DNA from 3 places in the Pseudomonas viciae genome. Region 3 is predicted to be linked to each of the others. Evidence: predicted binding sites of a transcription regulator. Region 3 holds the regulator's gene; each other region holds the start of a gene.
What was found. Region 3 encodes sigma-54, which starts transcription at its own class of promoters, with help from an activator protein. Its sites were predicted from a motif close to ANTGGCATNNANNTTGCTNT; they were not measured.

Region 1: glnK (P-II family nitrogen regulator) is a predicted target of sigma-54. The motif match lies at 3,846-3,865, and genes of this name have one in related genera.
Region 2: flgB (flagellar basal body rod protein FlgB) is a predicted target of sigma-54. The motif match lies at 4,074-4,093, and genes of this name have one in related genera.

What each region holds. Positions count from the first base shown of each region.
Region 1 covers NZ_CP035088.1:6,434,919-6,441,627, forward strand. The annotation lists gene EPZ47_RS28795 (HAD family hydrolase) at 1-674, shown strand, start outside; gene sutA (transcriptional regulator SutA) at 875-1,198, opposite strand; gene EPZ47_RS28805 (secondary thiamine-phosphate synthase enzyme YjbQ) at 1,300-1,725, opposite strand; gene EPZ47_RS28815 (ammonium transporter) at 1,938-3,272, opposite strand; gene glnK (P-II family nitrogen regulator) at 3,306-3,644, opposite strand; gene EPZ47_RS28825 (accessory factor UbiK family protein) at 4,060-4,320, shown strand; gene EPZ47_RS28830 (sensor histidine kinase) at 4,339-5,616, opposite strand; gene EPZ47_RS28835 (YifB family Mg chelatase-like AAA ATPase) at 5,836-6,709, shown strand, end outside.
Region 2 covers NZ_CP035088.1:5,154,811-5,161,519, reverse strand. The annotation lists gene EPZ47_RS22755 (flagellar brake protein) at 1-30, opposite strand, end outside; gene EPZ47_RS22750 (flagella synthesis protein FlgN) at 123-590, opposite strand; gene flgM (flagellar biosynthesis anti-sigma factor FlgM) at 639-956, opposite strand; gene flgA (flagellar basal body P-ring formation chaperone FlgA) at 1,130-1,894, opposite strand; gene EPZ47_RS22735 (chemotaxis protein CheV) at 1,973-2,899, shown strand; gene cheR (protein-glutamate O-methyltransferase CheR) at 2,953-3,780, shown strand; gene flgB (flagellar basal body rod protein FlgB) at 4,135-4,542, shown strand; gene flgC (flagellar basal body rod protein FlgC) at 4,546-4,989, shown strand; gene flgD (flagellar hook assembly protein FlgD) at 5,005-5,727, shown strand; gene flgE (flagellar hook protein FlgE) at 5,758-6,709, shown strand, end outside.
Region 3 covers NZ_CP035088.1:1,029,273-1,035,981, forward strand. The annotation lists gene rapZ (RNase adapter RapZ) at 1-553, opposite strand, end outside; gene ptsN (PTS IIA-like nitrogen regulatory protein PtsN) at 556-1,020, opposite strand; gene hpf (ribosome hibernation-promoting factor, HPF/YfiA family) at 1,033-1,341, opposite strand; gene EPZ47_RS04500 (RNA polymerase factor sigma-54) at 1,418-2,911, opposite strand; gene lptB (LPS export ABC transporter ATP-binding protein) at 3,076-3,801, opposite strand; gene lptA (lipopolysaccharide transport periplasmic protein LptA) at 3,801-4,349, opposite strand; gene lptC (LPS export ABC transporter periplasmic protein LptC) at 4,336-4,905, opposite strand; gene EPZ47_RS04520 (KdsC family phosphatase) at 4,913-5,437, opposite strand; gene EPZ47_RS04525 (KpsF/GutQ family sugar-phosphate isomerase) at 5,438-6,412, opposite strand; gene EPZ47_RS04530 (ATP-binding cassette domain-containing protein) at 6,688-6,709, shown strand, end outside.

The DNA of each region.
Region 1 (6,709 bases), 1.3 Mb from region 3:
ACGACACGCTGTGGGACACCGCCCCCGTGATCGCCAGCGCCGAAGCCGTCTTACGCCAATGGCTGACCGACAACGCACCGAATCTGGGCGGCTTGCCGGTGGAGCACCTGTTTGCCATTCGCGAACAGGTGCTGCGCGAAGAGCCCACCCTCAAGCATCGCATCAGCGCGTTGCGCCGGCGGGTGCTGTTTCGTGCATTGCAGGAAGCCGGCTACGACCAGTGGCAAGCGTCTGAACTGGCGGACCAGGCATTCGAGACCTTCTTGCATGCCCGTCATCAACTGGAGATTTTCCCCGAGGTGCAGCCCACCCTGGAAATCCTGGCCAACCATTTCGCCCTCGGCGTGGTCACCAATGGCAACGCCGACGTGCGTCGCCTGGGGTTGGCGGATTATTTCAAGTTTGCCCTGTGCGCAGAAGACATCGGCATCGCCAAACCTGACGCCCGACTGTTCCACGAAGCCCTGCAACGCGGCGGCGCCACGGCGCAGACCGCCGTGCACATTGGCGATCATCCAGGCGATGACATCGCCGGTGCCCAACAGGCCGGCCTGCGCGCGGTGTGGTTCAACCCGGCGGGCAAGACCTGGGACGCCGATCATGCGCCGGATGCAGAGATTCGCAGCCTGACTGAGCTACCGGGGTTGCTGGCGGGCTGGCATAGCCAGCGCTGAACCCCTGCTCTGTAGCCGCCAAAGCCCCTTTGTGGGAGCGAGCTTGCTCGCGATGGCGGCGGCACATCCAGCATTGATGTGACAGGTAAACCGCTATCGCGAGCAAGCTCGCTCCCACAGGGACGGTGCTTAGCCTGAAAATTTTATCCAGCCCATGAAAAAGCCCGCAGCGACGGCGGGCTTTTTCAGCAAGCAGAAACTCAGATAGGGCGGCTGCCGTACTTGTTATCAGGCTTCTTGGGCGGATCAGCGACCACATTGGCCTCCACTTCCTGCACCTTTCCACCCCTGGCCAGGAATTCCTCCATGGCCTTGGCGAGCGCGTCACGCTCCTTGTTCTTGGCCTCTACGCTCGGCAACTCGTCGACCGACACTGCCGCCTTGGCCTTGCCTTTGGCGGTAGGGACCGGTACATCGGCCCCCTCATCATCGGCAACGTCTTCAGCCGCTGCTTCAAGGCCTTCTTCAGCCTCGTCTTCGTCACCTACTTCGAGGTCGTCGTTTTCCAGATCATCGTCGCTCATGTTCTACCTCATGACTTGCGAAAAGCAGATTAGTTATAGCCCAGCTTCGCCATCTGTCGAAGGCTGCCAGAAAAAATTCAACATCCGCCGGCAATCAGCGGTTATGCCCCATCACCGTACAAAGTGGCGAGGACTCTACGAGCACCGCCATGATCCCGGTGCTCGCCCAGATAGACACCTTGCCAGGTACCCAGCGCCAGCCGTCCTGCCGTGATCGGCAGGCTGAGCTGACAACCAAGCACGCTAGCCTTGAAGTGCGCCGGGAGGTCGTCAAGGCCTTCGTCGTTGTGCTCATAATCGGCGGTTCCTTGTGGGATCAGCCGATTGAAAAACCGTTCGAAGTCTCGACGTACCGCCGGATCGGCGTTCTCGTTGATGGTCAACGAGGCCGAGGTATGCTGCAGCCACAGATGCAACAGACCGACACGACACGCCTGGAGTTCAGGCAGGCCGGCGAGTAACTCGTCCGTTACCAGATGAAAGCCCCGAGGCCTTGCCCGCAGGGTTATCAGCGTCTGTTGCCACATACAGATCTCCGCACGTTCGGCGCGCATTCTAGCGCGCTCTGGGAAAAAACAAAGGGCCTAATGCGCCTGCTTCCATGTAAGCCTTTGGCCGCAGAAAAACCCATGTCGCCTACACAACAAAAGGCGTCGGAAAAACCAGCACTCTGTGTGAGCACTGACAAATTCCAGACAAAAAAATGCCCGGCAAGCCGGGCATTTTTTATTGCGTGTGCTTACAGGTTGTAGCCACGCTCGTTGTGCTGGGCCAAGTCCAGGCCCACGGCTTCTTCTTCCTCGGAGACACGCAGACCCATGACGGCGTCCAGCACCTTGAGGATGATGAAGGTGACGATCGCGGTGTAAACCACCGTGAAGGCCACACCTTTGAATTGAATCCACACTTGCGCACCGATATCGGTCACGGTGCCGAAGCCACCCAGGGCCGGTGCTGCAAACACGCCGGTCAGGATCGCGCCGAGGATACCGCCAATGCCGTGCACACCGAAGGCGTCCAGGGAATCGTCATAGCCGAGTTTGCGCTTGAGGGTGGTTGCGCAGAAGAAGCACACCACGCCCGCCGCCAGACCGATGACCAGGGCACCCATCGGGCCCACGGTGCCGGCAGCCGGAGTGATCGCAACCAGACCCGCTACCACGCCCGAGGCAATGCCCAGTGCGCTTGGCTTGCCGTGGGTGATCCACTCGGCAAACATCCAGCCCAATGCAGCGGCGGCAGTGGCAATCTGAGTCACCAGCATCGCCATGCCGGCGGTGCCGTTGGCGGCGACGGCGGAGCCGGCGTTGAAGCCAAACCAGCCAACCCACAGCATGGCAGCGCCCATCAGGGTGTAACCGAGGTTATGCGGCGCCATCGGCGTGGTCGGGAAGCCTTTGCGCTTGCCCAGCACCAGGCACGCCACCAGGCCGGCGATACCGGCGTTGATGTGCACCACGGTGCCGCCGGCGAAGTCCAGCACGCCCCAGTCCCACAGCAGGCCGCCGTTACCGGACCAGACCATGTGTGCAATCGGCGCATACACCAGAGTGAACCACACGCCCATGAAGATCAGCATGGCGGAGAACTTCATCCGCTCGGCGAAGGCGCCGACGATCAGGGCCGGGGTGATGATGGCGAAGGTCATCTGGAAGGTGATGAACACCGCTTCAGGGAACAGCGCCGCCGGACCGGTCAGGCTGGACGGGGTGACACCCGCCAGGAAGGCTTTGCCCAGGCCGCCCACGAAAGAGTTGAAGTTGACGACGCCCTGCTCCATGCCCGTGGTGTCGAACGCGATGCTGTAGCCATAAATGACCCACAGGACGCTGATCAGACCGGTAATGGCGAAGCACTGCATCATCACGGAAAGAAGGTTTTTCGACCGAACCATGCCGCCGTAGAACAGCGCCAGGCCGGGAATGGTCATGAACAGTACAAGAATCGTGGCAGTCAGCATCCAGGCGGTATCGCCGGAGTTCAGGACTGGGGCTGCCGCTTCTTCTGCCATGGCCAGGCCAGGCATTGCGAAGGACAACAGGGCTCCTAGCCCTGCGAATTTACGCAGAGTCATATTGTTTTCTCCTGGGGCGTTGGGTTTGGCGGCTTAAATAGCGTCGGTATCGGTTTCGCCGGTACGGATGCGAATAGCCTGTTCCAGATTGACCACAAAGATTTTTCCGTCACCGATCTTGCCGGTGTTGGCGGCCTTGGTGATCGCCTCGATCACCCGGTCAAGATCCTTGTCGTCAATGGCGACATCGATCTTCACCTTGGGCAGGAAATCGACCACGTATTCCGCGCCACGATACAGCTCGGTGTGACCTTTCTGCCGACCGAAGCCTTTGACCTCAGTAACGGTAATGCCCTGCACGCCGATCTCGGACAACGACTCGCGCACGTCGTCCAACTTGAACGGCTTGATGATGGCAGTGACTAGCTTCATGAAACTCTCTCCCGAATTGGTGGACTTGCCCCAGGAAAACAAACCCGACTCAAGTCTAAGCGCAGTGCCTGGCTTTGTAACGCATCGTCGGCCCAAGTAGCCCGACAGGTGCCAGTTAACCGCTCCTGACGAAACTCCCCGCTCCGCCTGCTGCACTGCATTCGTCACAACGACTGCATCAGTGCATGGGTCATCAGCCTCTAAGCAGAAAGCTTGCCATCTGTGCCCAAACCCTCTGATTTCAGCCTCTTGGCCACCGCGCCCGCGTGCGCCGCACCACGAACCGCAGCGATACGCACAACAACAGTGCAGCGATGCCCGACCCCATGCGCGAAAAGCGTGCATCCCTTGCGTGCAAATTGACTATAGACACTGCGTGATACACTGCCCGCCATCGTTTTCAGGACACCTGCACATGCTTGCGCCCAAAGATCTCCTCGACGCCCTGAGCGGCCACGCCTCCCGCCTCTTGAGCGGTGATACTCCACTGCCCAAAAGCGAAATAGAAAGCCAGTTCAAGGCCCTGCTGCAAAGCGGGTTCAGCAAGCTGGACCTGGTGAGCCGGGAAGAATTCGACAGTCAGATGGTCGTGCTGGCCCGAACCCGGGCGCGGCTCGAAAGCCTGGAGGCCAAGGTCGCGGAAATGGAAGCGCGACTGGCTCCAGCACAGGAGTAAGCCGCCCGGGCTGGCGGCTCAACCACTCGCGACCCGCTGGGATGAGCCTTGGGCAAGCGCCAGCGGCAACTCCAGGATAAAGAGCGCGCCCTTGCCCGGCCCCGCGCTCAGTGCCGTCAGCTCACCGCCCATCTCGTGCGCGGCCAGGATGCAGCTGTGCAGGCCAAAGCCATGACCATCGGCGCGCGTCGTGAAGCCGTGCTCGAACACCCGTCCAAGATTCTCCGTCGAAATCCCCTCGCCGTTGTCCTCCACTTCGACCCGCACGTGCGTGTCGTCAACGACCTTCAGACGCAGGGTAATCCGCGACGGCCGCCCCGCGCCCGAGCCCAGTGCCTGCTGGGCGTTGTTGATCAGATTGACCAGAATCTGCAGCACTTTGTGCTTGTCCAGCGGCATTGTCGGGACATCATCGAACTCCTTGACCAGCGTTACCTGATGGAGGGCAAGGGACACATCGCAAATGCGTACCACATCCTCGACCAGTTCTCGCAGCGAGCCCGGTTCCAGCACGCTGGAGTTGCCGGCGTAGGACTGCTGGGTGGCGACGATCTCCTTGATGTGGTCGATTCGCCGGGTCAACTGCGCCAGCTCGGCGATCATGCTGTGTTGTTCGACTGCCAGGGCCTCGGCCAGCTTGCCGAGATAGTCCGGTAGCGCGCGGCCTTTTGGATCGCTGCTGATGAAGTCGCCGAGATCATCGGGGTGCTCCTTCATCAATTGAACGACCTTGGCGACCCCCGGCCCTTTGGAGGTATGCACCTTCTCGTACAGGACCTGGGCCGACACGTTGACGCTATTGAGCACATTGCCCACGTTGTGCAGCACATTGGTGGCAATTTCAGCCATGCCGGCCCGGCGCGCAGTGGTGACCAGTTCGGCCTGCGCCTCGCGCAACTCGTCGTTGACCTTGGCCAGTTGCTGCGGGCTGGGGATTTTCAGGGCGGCGGGCACCAGCCGGATCAGCAGGATGGCGGTAATCACCGAGGCCATCGCAGTGATCACCTTGACCAGCGCCGATAGCCAATAATAAGGCTGCCAGATGGTCAGGATTTCCATCACATGGCTGGTGCCGCAGGCCAGGATAAACACGCCAAAAGCCGTCAGCATCCAGTCAAAAGGCACGTCTTTGCGCTTGTGGATGAAGTAGATCAGCGTGAAGGGAATGGTGACGTAGGAGAGGGTGATCAAACCATCGGCGATCACATTGGTCCACAGCAAATCCGGGCGCCACATATAGCAATGCCCATGGGGGATAAAGCGCTTGTCGGTCAACAGCGCCAGCAGATCGTTCATGGGCCACCTCCTCGTAGCGCCGCTGATACCGCCAAGTGCCGATGGGGCAAATCGCAGTCTAGCAGAGGCCTGGTCCGGTCATTTTTCGAACGCCTCGTCATCCGCGCCCGCAACATCCTGCCAAAATTTCTCACTTCGATTCCCGCTCCGATACATGTCCCCACGACTAACCTTCAAGAGCCGCAGGATGCGGCACCCTACTCACTCAAGGAACGTTTCATGTCGCTTGCCATCGTCCATAGCCGCGCCCAGGTGGGAGTGGAGGCTCCCCCCGTTACCGTTGAAGTTCATCTGGCCAATGGCTTGCCGTCACTGACGATGGTCGGCTTGCCGGAGGCGGCGGTGAAGGAAAGCAAGGACCGGGTGCGCAGCGCGATCATCAATTCGGGGCTGAATTTCCCGGCGCGGCGCATCACCTTGAACCTGGCGCCGGCGGATCTGCCGAAAGACGGCGGACGGTTCGACCTGGCCATTGCCTTGGGGATCCTGGCGGCCAGCGTGCAAGTACCAACCTTGATGCTCGACGACGTGGAATGCCTCGGCGAGTTGGCGTTATCCGGCGCCGTACGACCGGTACGCGGGGTATTGCCGGCAGCGCTGGCGGCGCGCAAGGCTGGGCGTACGCTGGTGGTGCCGTGGGCGAATGCCGAGGAAGCCTGCCTGGCGTCGGGGCTGAAGGTGATTGCGGTGAATCACCTGCTCGAAGCCGTGGCTCATTTTAATGGCCATACCCCGGTCAAAACGTTTGTTTCCAACGGGCTGCTTTCGGCCAGCAAGCCCTATCCCGACCTGAATGAAGTACAAGGCCAGGCCGGGGCCAAGCGGGCGTTGCTGATCGCCGCCGCGGGGGCGCACAACCTGTTGTTCAGCGGCCCGCCGGGCACCGGCAAGACCCTGCTGGCGAGTCGTTTGCCTGGGCTGTTGCCGCCGTTGGCGGAAAGCGAGGCGCTGGAAGTTGCAGCCATCCAGTCGGTCGCCAGTTGCGTGCCGCTGAGCCATTGGCCGCAACGCCCGTTTCGCCAGCCGCACCACTCGGCCTCCGGCCCCGCATTGGTGGGTGGCGGATCGAAACCGCAACCTGGGGAAATCACCC
Region 2 (6,709 bases), 2.6 Mb from region 3:
AGCATCATCCGCGTTTGAGTCATTGAACACGGTGGGTCAATCTCCAGGCAAAATACGACTACAAAAAGCCAGCATTTTGCCAGCATGTATCGCGCGTTGATAGAGCGCAGGCATTGTTCGTTTCATGCCTGGCTGAGCGGGCGGTGCTTGACCATCTTGGCGGTCGAGCCGCGAGCGTCATACAGGGTCGGCACTTCGCCGCCATTGAGGATGCGCAACTGGTTGGCAGTGGCGGCCTGCTGGACCTGGATCGACTGGCCATTGCGAACGTTGGCGGCCTGGCACTGGGCGAGCAGCTCATTGAGCACTGCGCTTTGGGACAGCAACTGATCGCCGATCGATGATTGGCTGGCCAGTTGTTCAAGGCCTTCGTGGTTGGCGGGCAGGTTGAGGCTGGCGAGGGTCTCGCTGCGCTTGCGGCCATGCTGATCGAGCAAGATGATCAATGCCTGTTTCTGCGCCAGGATATTTTCCAGCAAGGGCATATCGCGACCATGCAGTGCCAGGGATTCGGCCTGCAATAACTCCAGCAATTGTTGTGCTGGAATAAAGTCGTCGGTGATCAGTTGCAACAAATTAGTGTCGTGCATGGCTGGCCTTGGGTCTTAAGCGTCCAAAAGCCTGGCGCTGGCGGCAGCCTAGCGCTGGGCTTCGAAGTTGAGCAGTTTGCTGGCTACGCGGCTGCTGTCGACTTTATAGCTGCCATCGGCGATTGCTGCTTTCAACTCGGCCACGCGGGCGTTGTCGACGACAGGTTGATCGCGCAGCTTGTCAGTGACCTTCTGCAACTGCTGAGCCTCATTGCTGAGGTGTACCGACTCTCCGTTGCTGACTTGTTCGGCCGGGGTAGGCAGCGGTGCGGATTTGTCGGTTTCGACAGTTTCCTTGCTCACGCTGGTACGCGTAGTGCCTGTCAACGGTGAAGAGCTGTTTAAACGATTGAAATCGATGACCATGGTAAAAAACCTCTGGGTATTTGGACGCTTGCCATGTTTTCGGCCATCCCCAAAAAAACTTTAGGCTCATTTATTCAATGAACGTGCGCACGTCTGCGCTTGCCTTTGCGTAAGGCACAGTCTAGGGAACACCGGGATCAAGCGCCAGCTTTCTACCCGTCTCTACCTTATCGCTACATAGCCACTTCCACCTGGCCTGGGGCCATCACCTGCGCCTTGATTACCCGTTGGGAGTTGAGGTTCTTTACCCGGATCTGTTCACGCATACCGCCGTTGGACAGGGCTTCGCCCGGCATCCGCACGGCCAAGGTTCCGCTGCGGGCGGTGATGACTACCTGGTCGCCTTTGCGGATCACTTCGGCCTGCTCCAGGTGCACCAGGGTAACGACCTGGTCGGCGACCATTGGTCGGACAAGTTTCTGGCCGATCGCCTGGTCGACGGAGGTCAGGAAACCCTGGGTGATCTGGCTGATATCCCGTTCGCGCAACACCACGTCCTGAGGCTCGACAATCCCGGCTCGCTTGAGCGGACGGGTGGTGGTGACAATTTCGCGGAACAGGCGCACTTGAGCGGGCACGAACACCGTCCAGGGCGCAGCGCTGTCACAACGCACTTTCACGGTGACGCGGCCCATGGGCCGGGCCGGGCTCTCCAGCGAAGCAGTCAATTCCTTGTCGCACATCGGCATGCGCAACCGTGGGTCGAGTTGGTTGACTTCGATTTCGTAGCGGCCTTCGGTTTGACTGGTAGCCAGGTAGTCTTCTACGGTGAATTCAAGAAAGCCCTGAGTGACGCCGATAAGTAGATCAGGCAAGGTAACCGGAACAGCAGCGAGGGCAGGGCCGCCCGAAGTGAACAGGCAGACAGCCAACAGTGCACCGAGCCAATGGCGGCAGTGAGTGATCAGGCGTCGAGAAAATGTCGTTTGTGCGTTCATGCCGGTTGAATAGCAAGCCCCGTGCCGTTTAGTGATGAATGCGCGTCGGACACATTAGCGTTAGGTAGGAGTCAGGGCATGGCGGGAGTAATGGACTCGGTAAACCAGCGTACACAGCTGGTCGGTCAGAATCGCCTGGAGCTGTTGCTGTTCCGTCTCGACGGCCAGCAATTGTATGGAATCAACGTATTCAAGGTCCGCGAGGTGCTGCAATGTCCTAAGCTGACCCTGATGCCCAAGTCCAGTCCCGTCGTGTGCGGTGTGGCGAATATCCGGGGAGCGACCATCCCGATTCTCGATCTGGCCATGGCGACCGGTTCCGGTCGGCTGCTGGATCAGAGCAATCCGTTCGTGATCATCACCGAGTACAACACCAAGACCCAGGGTTTCCTGGTTCGCTCGGTGGAGCGCATCGTCAACATGAACTGGGAAGAGATTCATCCACCACCCAAGGGCACGGGCCGCGATCACTACCTGACGGCGGTGACCCGGGTCGATAACCAGTTGGTGGAAATCATCGACGTGGAGAAGATCCTCGCCGAGGTGGCGCCGACCACCGAGACGATCTCCTTGGGTGTGGTGGATGCCGAAACCCAGCACAAGGCGATATCGCTGCGGGTACTGACTGTCGATGATTCTTCGGTAGCACGTAAGCAGGTCACCCGTTGTCTACAAACGATCGGCGTTGAAGTGGTAGCGTTGAATGACGGGCGGCAGGCGCTGGATTACCTGCGCCAACTGGTCGATGAGGGCAAGAAGCCCGAAGAAGAGTTCCTGATGATGATCTCCGACATCGAAATGCCGGAAATGGACGGGTACACCCTGACGTCGGAAATTCGCAACGACCCGCGTATGCAAAAGCTGCATATCATTTTGCATACTTCGTTGTCGGGGGTTTTCAACCAGGCGATGGTCAAGAAGGTCGGTGCCGATGACTTCCTGGCCAAGTTCCGGCCCGATGACCTGGCCTCCCGAGTCGTCGACCGGATCAAAGCAGCAGAATAAAGGTCGGGCGCGTTGTGCGCCCGGCAAGCCAACACAATGAAAGAGGCGGTATCTTGTCTACGGGTAATTTGGATTTCGAACAGTTCCGGGTCTTCCTGGAAAAAGCCTGTGGCATTTTGCTTGGTGAGAACAAGCAATACCTGGTGTCGAGCCGTCTCAACAAGTTGATGGAGCAACAGGGCCTTAAATCGTTGGGCGAACTGGTGCAACGTATCCAGACCCAGCCGCGCAGTGGTTTGCGCGAGATGGTGGTGGACGCCATGACCACCAACGAAACCCTGTGGTTTCGCGACACCTATCCGTTCGAGGTGTTGAAGAACAGAGTGTTGCCGGCGGCCATCAAGGCCAGCCCGGGCCAACGCCTGCGGATCTGGTCGGCGGCCTGCTCGTCGGGGCAGGAACCCTATTCGCTGTCGATGTCCATCGATGAATTCGAGCGGACCAACATCGGCCAGTTGAAAGGCGGCGTGCAGATCGTTGCCACGGACCTGTCCGGGACCATGCTCAATAACTGCAAGACCGGTGAGTACGACAGCCTGGCCATTGGCCGCGGCTTGTCGCCTGATCGTCTGCAACGCTACTTCGACCCGAAAGGGCCGGGTAAATGGGTGGTCAAGGCACCGATCAAGAGCCGGGTGGAGTTCCGCTCGTTCAACCTGCTGGACAGTTATGCCAGCCTGGGCAAGTTCGACATCGTGTTCTGCCGCAACGTGCTGATCTACTTTTCCGCCGAAGTGAAGAAAGACATCCTGTTGCGGATCCACAGCACCCTCAAGCCTGGCGGCTACCTGTTCCTCGGTGCCTCCGAAGCGTTGAACGGTTTGCCCGATCATTACCAGATGGTCCAGTGCAGTCCGGGGATCATTTACCAGGCGAAGTGATTCGCTGGGGTTGTCAAAAAACGGGAGTCCTCAGGGGCTCCCGTTTTTTTATGCCCGCCTACTTTCTCCCGCCACTATCCCTGTGGGAGCGGGCTTGCTCGCGAAGGCGGTGTGTCAATCGAAATAAATGTCGCTGTCACACTGCATTCGCGAGCAAGCCCGCTCCCACAGTTTGAATGTCATTGCCCTCGAGAAGCGGCAGAAAAGCGGCAGCCAGCGGAAGCCGATTGCCGCTTTTCTGGCATTGCCGCGTTGCCGATCCTCGCAAAGCCCCGGTTTATGGGCTTTTTCAAAGTGGCACGACGCTTGCTAAGTTCATCGTACGTAAATTCTGGTCACCCATAGGTTTCCGACATGAGCATCAGCTTCGATAAAGCGCTCGGTATCCACGAAAAGGCCCTGGGCTTCCGCGCCCAACGTGCCGAAGTCCTGGCCAACAACATCGCCAACGCCGATACCCCGAACTACAAGGCTCGGGATCTGGACTTTTCTAAAGTGCTCGCCGAGCAGAACGAGAAAGCCAAGAACGGCCATTTCGCTTTGAATATGACCAACAGTCGTCATATCGAAGCCGAAGGCTTGGGCAATGGTGATGAGTCGCTGATGTATCGGACGCCGATGCAGCCTTCGATCGACCAGAACACCGTGGACGCTCAACTGGAACAGTCCAACTACACGGAAAACTCCGTGAACTTCCAGGCCAGCTTCACCCTGCTCAACAGCAAATTCAAAGGGCTGGTATCGGCCCTGCGCGGAGAGTAAGCCATGTCGATTGCGAGCGTATTCAACATCGCCGGCAGTGCCATGAGTGCCCAGACCACTCGCCTGAACACCGTCGCCAGTAACATCGCCAACGCCGAGACCGTTTCGTCGAGCATCGACCAGACCTACCGCGCCCGTCACCCGGTATTCGCCACCATGTTCCAGGGCGGCCAGTCCGGCGGCAGCGACTCGCTGTTCCAGGAGCAGGACGCGGCCGGGCAGGGCGTACAGGTGCTTGGCGTGGTCGAAGACCAGAGCAACCTCGACGCACGTTACGAGCCGAACCATCCGGCCGCTGACGCCAAGGGTTACGTCTACTACCCGAACGTCAACGTCGTCGAAGAAATGGCTGACATGATTTCTGCCAGTCGTTCATTCCAGACCAACGCCGAAATGATGAACACCGCCAAAACCATGATGCAGAAGGTCCTGACCCTCGGTCAGTGATAAGGGGCGAGTCACATGAGCGTTACCAACACCACCAGTGGTTTGAGCCTTAACGAAATTCTGGCCAACTCCTCGGTCAAGACCAACGCCACTACCGATGGCCTGTCCTCGCTGACAGGTGCGACAACTGGCAAAAAGGAGCTGGGCAAGGATGCGTTCCTGCAATTGCTGGTCACCCAGCTGAAAAACCAGAACCCGCTGGAACCGCAGGATAACGGCGAGTTCGTTGCTCAGTTGGCGCAGTTCAGCAGCCTGGAAGGCATCACCACCCTTAACGACACCGTGAGCGGTCTCGCCAGCAACTACAGCTCGTCCCAGGCCTTGCAGGCTTCGTCACTGGTCGGGCGCTCGGTCATTGCTCCAGGCAACAAGGCCGTGGTCGATACCTCCAAAAGCCTTAACGGCACGGTGGTGGTGCCGACTTCGGTGTCCTCCCTCGAGCTCAAGGTCGTGGACAAGGATGGCAAGACCGTCCGCACCATCGACATGGGCAGCCAGAATGCCGGCAATGCCGCTTTCATCTGGGACGGCAAGAACGACTCGGGCACTACGGTCGAGTCGGGCACTTACACCTTTACGGCCTCGACCACCATCGACGGCAAGGCTACGTCGCTGATCACCAACCTGCCGGCAACGGTCAGCAGCGTGACGATCAGCCAGACGGGCGGTGAGCTGATGCTCAACCTGGCCGGGCTGGGCAGCATTGCCCTGTCCAAAGTACAAACTATTGGTATGTAGAGCCGACTAACCCGGCAAAAGGAGTGGAACATGTCTTTCAACATCGGCCTTAGCGGTCTCTATGCTGCCAGCAAACATCTGGACGTGACCGGTAACAACATCGCCAACGTGGCGACCACCGGCTTCAAATCGTCCCGCGCGGAATTCGAAGACGTCTACTCGGCCACCAGGCTCGGCTCGGGCAGCAAGACCGTCGGCAACGGCGTGCGCCTGGCCAACGTTTCCCAGCAGTTCGGCCAGGGTGACGTCAACAACACCGGCAACGTGCTGGACATGGGTATCCAGGGTTCCGGCTTCTTTGTCCTGAGCAACGACGGTTCCCTGAGCTACACCCGTGCCGGTACGTTCAAGACCGACAAGGATGGCTTCATCACCAACACCGATGGCACCTCGCGCCTGCAGGGCTATGGTGTGGATGCCAATGGCAATATCCTCAACGGTATTCTGACCGACCTGCGCATCGACACCTCCAACCTGCCGCCGACTGCCACCAGCCTGGTTTCGTCGACAATCAACCTGAACTCGACGGCGTTGCCGATCACGGCGGCGTTCAATCCGACCGATACGGCCACTTTCACCAAGCAGTTCACCACCCCGGTGTACGACACCCAGGGTAACCAGCATTCCATGGACCAATACATGGTCAAGACTGCCGGCAACACCTGGAATGTCTATACCTTGATCGATGGTCGTAACCTGAACGGCAGTTTGCCGACTACGACGGGTGTGACCGCACCGGTTCCTTCGACCATGACCTTTGATTCGAGCGGTAAGCTGGTCCAGGTCAGCACCCCGCCAGCGACTATCAACAGCGATTTGGTACTGACCGGCTGGGTGCCAGGCACCGTAACCAACGGCGTGTGGACCGCCAACGGTGCCGCCAGTGCGCCAACCATCACGATCTCCATGGGCAACACCACCCAGTACAACGCCGACACCGCGCGCTCGATTCCGACCCAGAACGGTTACGCCACTGGCCAGA
Region 3 (6,709 bases):
CCAGGTCGGCGTCTACCGGCATGCCACGCTTGAAGCCAAACGACTCCACCAGGAACGCCGTGCCTGGCTCCGGCTGGTTCAGCAGGCGCAACTTGATGGTGTCGCGTAGCTGATACAGGTTCAGGTGCGTGGTGTTGACCTTCAGGTCCGCCAAGTCGGCGATCGGGCTCAGCAGTTGGCTTTCGTCTTGGATGGCTTCGGCCAGGGAACGGCTGGCGTTGCTCAGCGGGTGGCGTCGGCGGGTCTCGGAAAAACGCTTGAGCAACGTCTCTTCATCGGCATCCAGGTACAGCACATCGCACTGGATATGCCGGCTGCGCACTTCCTCGAGCAGTTCAGGAAAGCGCGACAGATGGCTCGGCAGGTTGCGTGCATCAATGGACACCGCCACCAGTGGCTGCGCCAGTTCGGTGTGGATCAATGCACGCTCGGCCAGCTCTGGCAGCAGGCCGGCCGGCAGGTTGTCGATGCAATAGTAGCCGCTGTCCTCAAGGACATTGAGCGCCGTGCTTTTACCGGAGCCGGAGCGGCCACTGACGATGATCATGCGCATGTTTAATGACCGTTCTGCTCGTCCAGGACAACCTGATACAAGGCTTCGTTGCTCGGTGCGCTGCGCAGTTTTTCGCGAACTTCCTTGCGGTCCAGCATGCTGGCGATCTGGCGCAGCAGCTCAAGATGCGCATCGGTCGCCGCTTCCGGGACCAGCAGTACAAACAGCAGGTCGACCGGGGCGCCGTCGATGGCGTCGAAATCTATGGGGGCTTCAAGGTGCAACAGGGCGCTGATGGGCGCACTACAACCCTTGAGGCGGCAGTGGGGAATGGCGATGCCGTTGCCAAAACCGGTAGAACCGAGTTTTTCACGGGCAACCAGGGCCTCGAAGACGTCCTGCATTTCCAGATCCGGCACTTCGCGGTGGATCAGGTTGGCGATTTGTTCGAGGGCTTTCTTTTTACTGCCACCCGGCGCGTTCACCAAGGAACGGCCGGGGGTCAGGATGGATTCTAGTCGGATCATGGATTGGGGGGGTTAACGACCGGTTGCGCCCTGGAGGAGGCTCTGGGTCTTTTCCTTATGCTTTTTAAGTTGGCGATCCAGCTTGTCGGTCAGCAGGTCAATTGCGGCATACATGTCTGAATGCTCCGCGTTGGCAACCACTTCTCCGCCGGGGATATGCAGCGTGGCTTCGATTTTCTGCAGCAGCTTTTCGACGTTCATCGTCACTTGCACGTTGGTGATCTTGTCGAAATGCCTCTCCAATCGTTCGAGTTTTTCGCCGATGTAGGTGCGCAGAGGTTCGGTCACTTCCAGTTGGTGTCCACTGATGTTGACTTGCATACAGCTTCTCCTTCGTTGCCAGTGCATAAAGCGGCAGGCAGAAATGCCTGCCACTGGAACGCTGTGGCGTGGCCCTTTACATCAACCGCTTGCGTTCGCTCGAAGGTGCGATCCCGAGGGATTCGCGGTATTTGGCGACGGTACGGCGGGCCACCTGAATGCCTTGTGCCTCCAGTAAACCAGCGATCTTGCTGTCACTCAACGGCTTTTTCTGATTTTCCGCAGCCACCAGTTTTTTGATGATCGCGCGGATGGCCGTGGATGAGCATTCGCCGCCTTCGGAGGTGCTGACGTGGCTGGAGAAAAAATATTTCAATTCATAGATACCCCGGGGGGTATGCATGAATTTCTGGGTGGTTACCCGGGAAATCGTCGACTCGTGCATGCCTACCGCCTCGGCGATGTCATGCAGGACCAACGGCTTCATCGCTTCGTCGCCGTACTCCAGGAAACCGCGCTGGTGCTCGACGATCTGGGTGGCGACTTTCATCAGGGTTTCGTTGCGGCTTTGCAGGCTCTTGATGAACCAGCGCGCTTCCTGCAACTGGTTGCGCATGAAGGTGTTGTCGGCGCTGGTGTCGGCGCGCCTGACGAAGCCGGCGTATTGGGCATTGACCCGCAGCTTGGGCACCGATTCCTGGTTGAGCTCCACCAGCCAGCGGTCGTTGTGCTTGCGCACGATCACGTCCGGGACTACGTATTCGGGTTCGGTGGACTCAATTTGCGAGCCCGGGCGCGGGTTGAGGCTCTGGACCAGTTCGATGACCTGGCGCAGTTCATCTTCCTTGAGCTTCATGCGGCGCATCAGCTGGCTGTAGTCGCGACCGCCCAACAGGTCGATGTAGTCGGTGACCAGTCGCTTGGCTTCGGTCAGCCAAGGTGTCTTGGCGGGCAGTTGGCGCAGCTGCAGCAGCAGGCATTCACCCAGGTTGCGGGCACCGATACCGGCCGGTTCGAATTGCTGGATGCGGTGCAGGACGGCTTCGATTTCGTCCAGCTCGATATCCAGTTCGGGGTCGAAGGCTTCGAGGATTTCCTCGAGGGTCTCGTCCAGGTAGCCCTGGTTGTTGATGCAGTCGATCAGGGTCACGGCGATCAGGCGATCGGTGTCGGACATCGGCGCAAGGTTCAGCTGCCACAGCAGGTGGCTTTGCAGGCTCTCGCCGGCAGAGGTACGGGTGGTGAAGTCCCACTCGTCGTCGTCACTGCTTGGCAGGTTGCTGGCGCTGGTCTGGTAGACGTCTTCCCAGGCTGTGTCCACGGGCAGGTCGTTGGGGATGCGTTCGTTCCATTCGCCATCCTCGAGGTTATCCACCGTCGGGGCGGCTTCCTGGTAGGACGGTTCCGGGATTTCGGTGTTGGTTTTCTGTTCGGCGTTGTCGGCCAGCGGGTCGGCGTTATCGAAGTCGTCGCCTTCTTCCTGGCGCTCGAGCATCGGATTGGACTCCAAGGCCTCCTGGATTTCCTGTTGCAGGTCCAGGGTCGACAATTGGAGCAGGCGGATGGCCTGTTGCAGCTGCGGTGTCATCGTCAGCTGCTGGCCCATTCTCAAGACTAGCGATGGTTTCATGGCAGGGGCTTAACACCTTATTCGCCGGCGCACATGCGCCATCCACTACAAGGGCGCCGAAGCGCCAAACTTAAGCAAATTATATGCCTGAAACTGGAGTGTTTGCCTAGGGCGTCGCCGTAATAAAATTAAACGACGCCCAGGCGCTTCGCCAGACTCTTTGCTTACAGGCGGAACTCATGGCCCAGATACACTTCCTTGACCAGGTCGTTGGCCAGGATGGCTGCGGAGTCGCCTTCGGCGATCAACTGGCCGTCATTGACGATGTAGGCGGTTTCGCAGATATCCAGCGTTTCACGCACGTTGTGGTCGGTGATCAGCACGCCGATCCCCTTGGCCTTGAGGTGGTGGATGATCTGCTTGATGTCGCCCACCGAAATCGGGTCCACGCCGGCGAACGGTTCGTCGAGCAGGATGAATTTCGGCGAGGTGGCCAGGGCGCGGGCGATTTCCACGCGGCGCCGTTCGCCACCGGACAGGCTCATGCCCAGGTTGTCGCGAATGTGGCTGATGTGGAACTCCTGTAAAAGGCTTTCCAGCTCCTGGCGACGGCCGGCCTTGTCGAGTTCCTTGCGGGTCTCGAGGATGGCCATGATGTTGTCGGCTACCGACAGCTTGCGGAAGATCGATGCTTCCTGTGGCAGATAGCCGATGCCAGCCTTTGCCCGACCGTGCATGGGCTGGTGGCTGACGTCCAGGTCGTCGATCAGCACACGGCCCTGGTCGGCCTGGACCAGGCCGACGATCATGTAGAAGCAGGTGGTCTTGCCCGCGCCGTTAGGGCCGAGCAGGCCGACGATCTGGCCGCTGTCGATGGACAGGCTGACATCACGCACGACTTGGCGGCTCTTGTAGCTCTTGGCCAGGTGCTGAGCTTTCAGAGTTGCCATTACTGGGCCTTCTGCTCGTCGGTTTTCTTTTTCGGCTGGATCACCATGTCGATGCGAGGGCGGGACTCAGTGACTTTACTGCCCGTGGCACGACCGGCGCTGGCCAGCTTTTTGTTGGTGTCGTAGACGATTTTCTCGCCTTGGGTCACGTTGTTGTCCTTGTCGACGACCTTGGCGCGGTCGATCAGCACGACACGGTCCTGGGATGCGTGATACTGGATGGTCACCCCGTAACCTTGCACAGGCTTGGTGTCGCCCGCGGTCTGGAGTTGTTCGAAGTAGGCCAGGTTGCCCACCGAGGTCACCACGTCGATATCGCCGGACGGGGTGCGGGTGATGGTCACGGTGTTGCCAGTGACCTTCATCGAGCCCTGGGTGATGATCACGTCACCCTTATAGGTGGCGACACCATTCTTGTCGTCCAGTTGCGCGTCGTCGGCCTGGATGCGGATAGGTTGATCGCGATCGTTGGGAAGGGCCCAGGCGCTCGCGCTTCCCAGTGCTGCGCCCAGACTGAGCAAAATAGGGAGGGTTTTAGCGAGCTTCATACTGTCCTCTTACGTTCGATAGCAGGTGTATCCTGCTTTCCTTCAAATACGCTTTCATTCCCGTGCCGGTCGATACACCCCCGGCGCCGTCGATTCTAACGGGTTGCTCGGTCTGCGCATATTCTTGCTGTGGGAACACGGTCATACGACTGCTGGTAATGATGGTCGTACGATTTTTTTCATCGGTTCGGGCTACGCGTACCGAGTCGATCAGCTCCACTTCGGTGCCCCCGGAGTTGACTTCGGCGCGCAGGCTCTGCACATGCCACGGAAACTCGGTGCCGCGGAACATGTTCAGGTCCGGTTTGGTCACCAGCGTAATATCGGTGGCCTTTACGTGGTCGACCTTGTCGGACGTCATCTCATACTGCACTTTGCCATCGGGCAGGTATTGCAGGGTATGCGTGTTGGTTGCGTACCAGTCGATATTCTCTTCAACCGTGGCCGCCGGTTGGTCGAGAAAGCGTTCCGGGCTGATGTTCCAGTAACCCACCGCCGCGAAAATCGCCGCGATGCTGGCGAACACCACGACGGTGCGAATCTTTTTGCTCAGCATAAATGGCTCACAGGTACGCGGCGTTGGCCGCTTCAAGGTGGCCCTGGGCGCGCAGGATCAGTTCGCAGAATTCACGGGCCGCGCCTTCGCCGCCGCGTGCCGTGGTAATGCCGTGGGCGTGCTCGCGTACGAAAGCCGCGGCGTTGGCGACCGCCATGCCCAGGCCTACCCGGCGAATCACTGGCAGGTCTGGCAAGTCGTCACCGAGGTAGGCGACCTGTTCATAGCTTAGGTTGAGTTGGCCCAAAAGTTCGTCCAGTACCACCAGTTTGTCTTCGCGACCCTGATAAAGGTGTGGAATACCGAGGTTCTTCGCGCGCCGCTCGACCACCGGGGTCTTGCGGCCGCTGATGATAGCGGTCTGTACGCCGGCGGCCATCAGCATCTTGATGCCCTGGCCGTCGAGGGTATTGAAGGTCTTGAACTCGCTGCCATCTTCGAGGAAGTACAGGCGACCGTCGGTCAGAACGCCGTCCACATCGAACACCGCCAGCTTGATGGCTTTGCCCCGTTGCAACAGGTCTGTGTTCATTTACATGACTCCCGCACGCAGCAAGTCGTGCATATTCAGGGCGCCCACCGGGCGGTCTTCGTCGTCGACCACCACCAGGGCGCTGATCTTGTGGTCTTCCATGATTTTCAAGGCCTCGGCGGCGAGCATCTCGGCACGGGCTGTCTTGCCGTGGGCCGTCATGACTTGCTCGATGGTCGCGCTATGGATGTCGATGGTGCGGTCCAGGGTGCGACGCAGGTCGCCGTCGGTAAAGATCCCGGCAAGCGTGCCGTCGGCTTCGAGCACTACCGTCATGCCCAGTCCCTTGCGGGTCATCTCTAGGAGTGCGTCCTTGAGCAGCGTGCCACGCAGTACCTGCGGCAACTCCTGGCCTGAGTGCATCACGTTTTCGACTTTCAGCAGCAGGCGGCGGCCCAGGGCTCCACCGGGATGGGAGAAGGCAAAGTCCTCAGCGGTGAACCCCCGGGCTTCCAGCAGGGCGACGGCCAGGGCATCGCCCATGACCAGGGCTGCGGTAGTGGAGGAGGTTGGCGCCAGGTTCAACGGGCAGGCTTCGTGCTCGACATGGACGTTGAGGTTTACTTCAGCGGCCTTGGCCAGCGGCGAATCCGGGTTGCCGGTAACACTGATCAACTGGATGCCCAGGCGTTTGATCAGGGGCAACAAGGTGATGATCTCGTTGGTGGAGCCGGAGTTGGACAGGGCCAGGATGACGTCATCCCGGGTGATCATGCCCATGTCGCCGTGGCTGGCTTCGGCCGGATGGACGAAAAATGCCGTGGTGCCGGTGCTGGCCAGGGTGGCGGCGATCTTGTTGCCGATGTGCCCGGACTTGCCCATGCCGACCACGACCACGCGGCCCTTGCTGGCCAGAATCATCTCGCAGGCGCGTACGAAATCAGCGTCAATATGGGGCAGCAAGCCTTGTACGGCTTCGAGCTCGAGGCGGATGGTACGTTGTGCCGATTGAATCAGGTCGCTGGATTGGCTCATGTCAGAAATCGTATAGCCCGATGAAAAGGCGGCGATTATAGCGGTAATGAACAATTCCCTCACGTTAGTTCGTCATGCTTTGTTCGAACGGTGCTCAAGGTTCGACTCAGCATGTGACCTTTTAGCTTAATCCAGGCTTAACGGGCGGGGCTTGGGCCTTGGGCGCTTCGCTGTTGCAGTGATATAGTTCGCCGCCGGTTCGCATGCCCGGCGGTCCCGGCGTTTGTCGGCTGGCCAGGGCATTCGAATGTGAGGCTGCATCGCAAGGAGTTTAGATGAGTGCCGACAACGCCTACG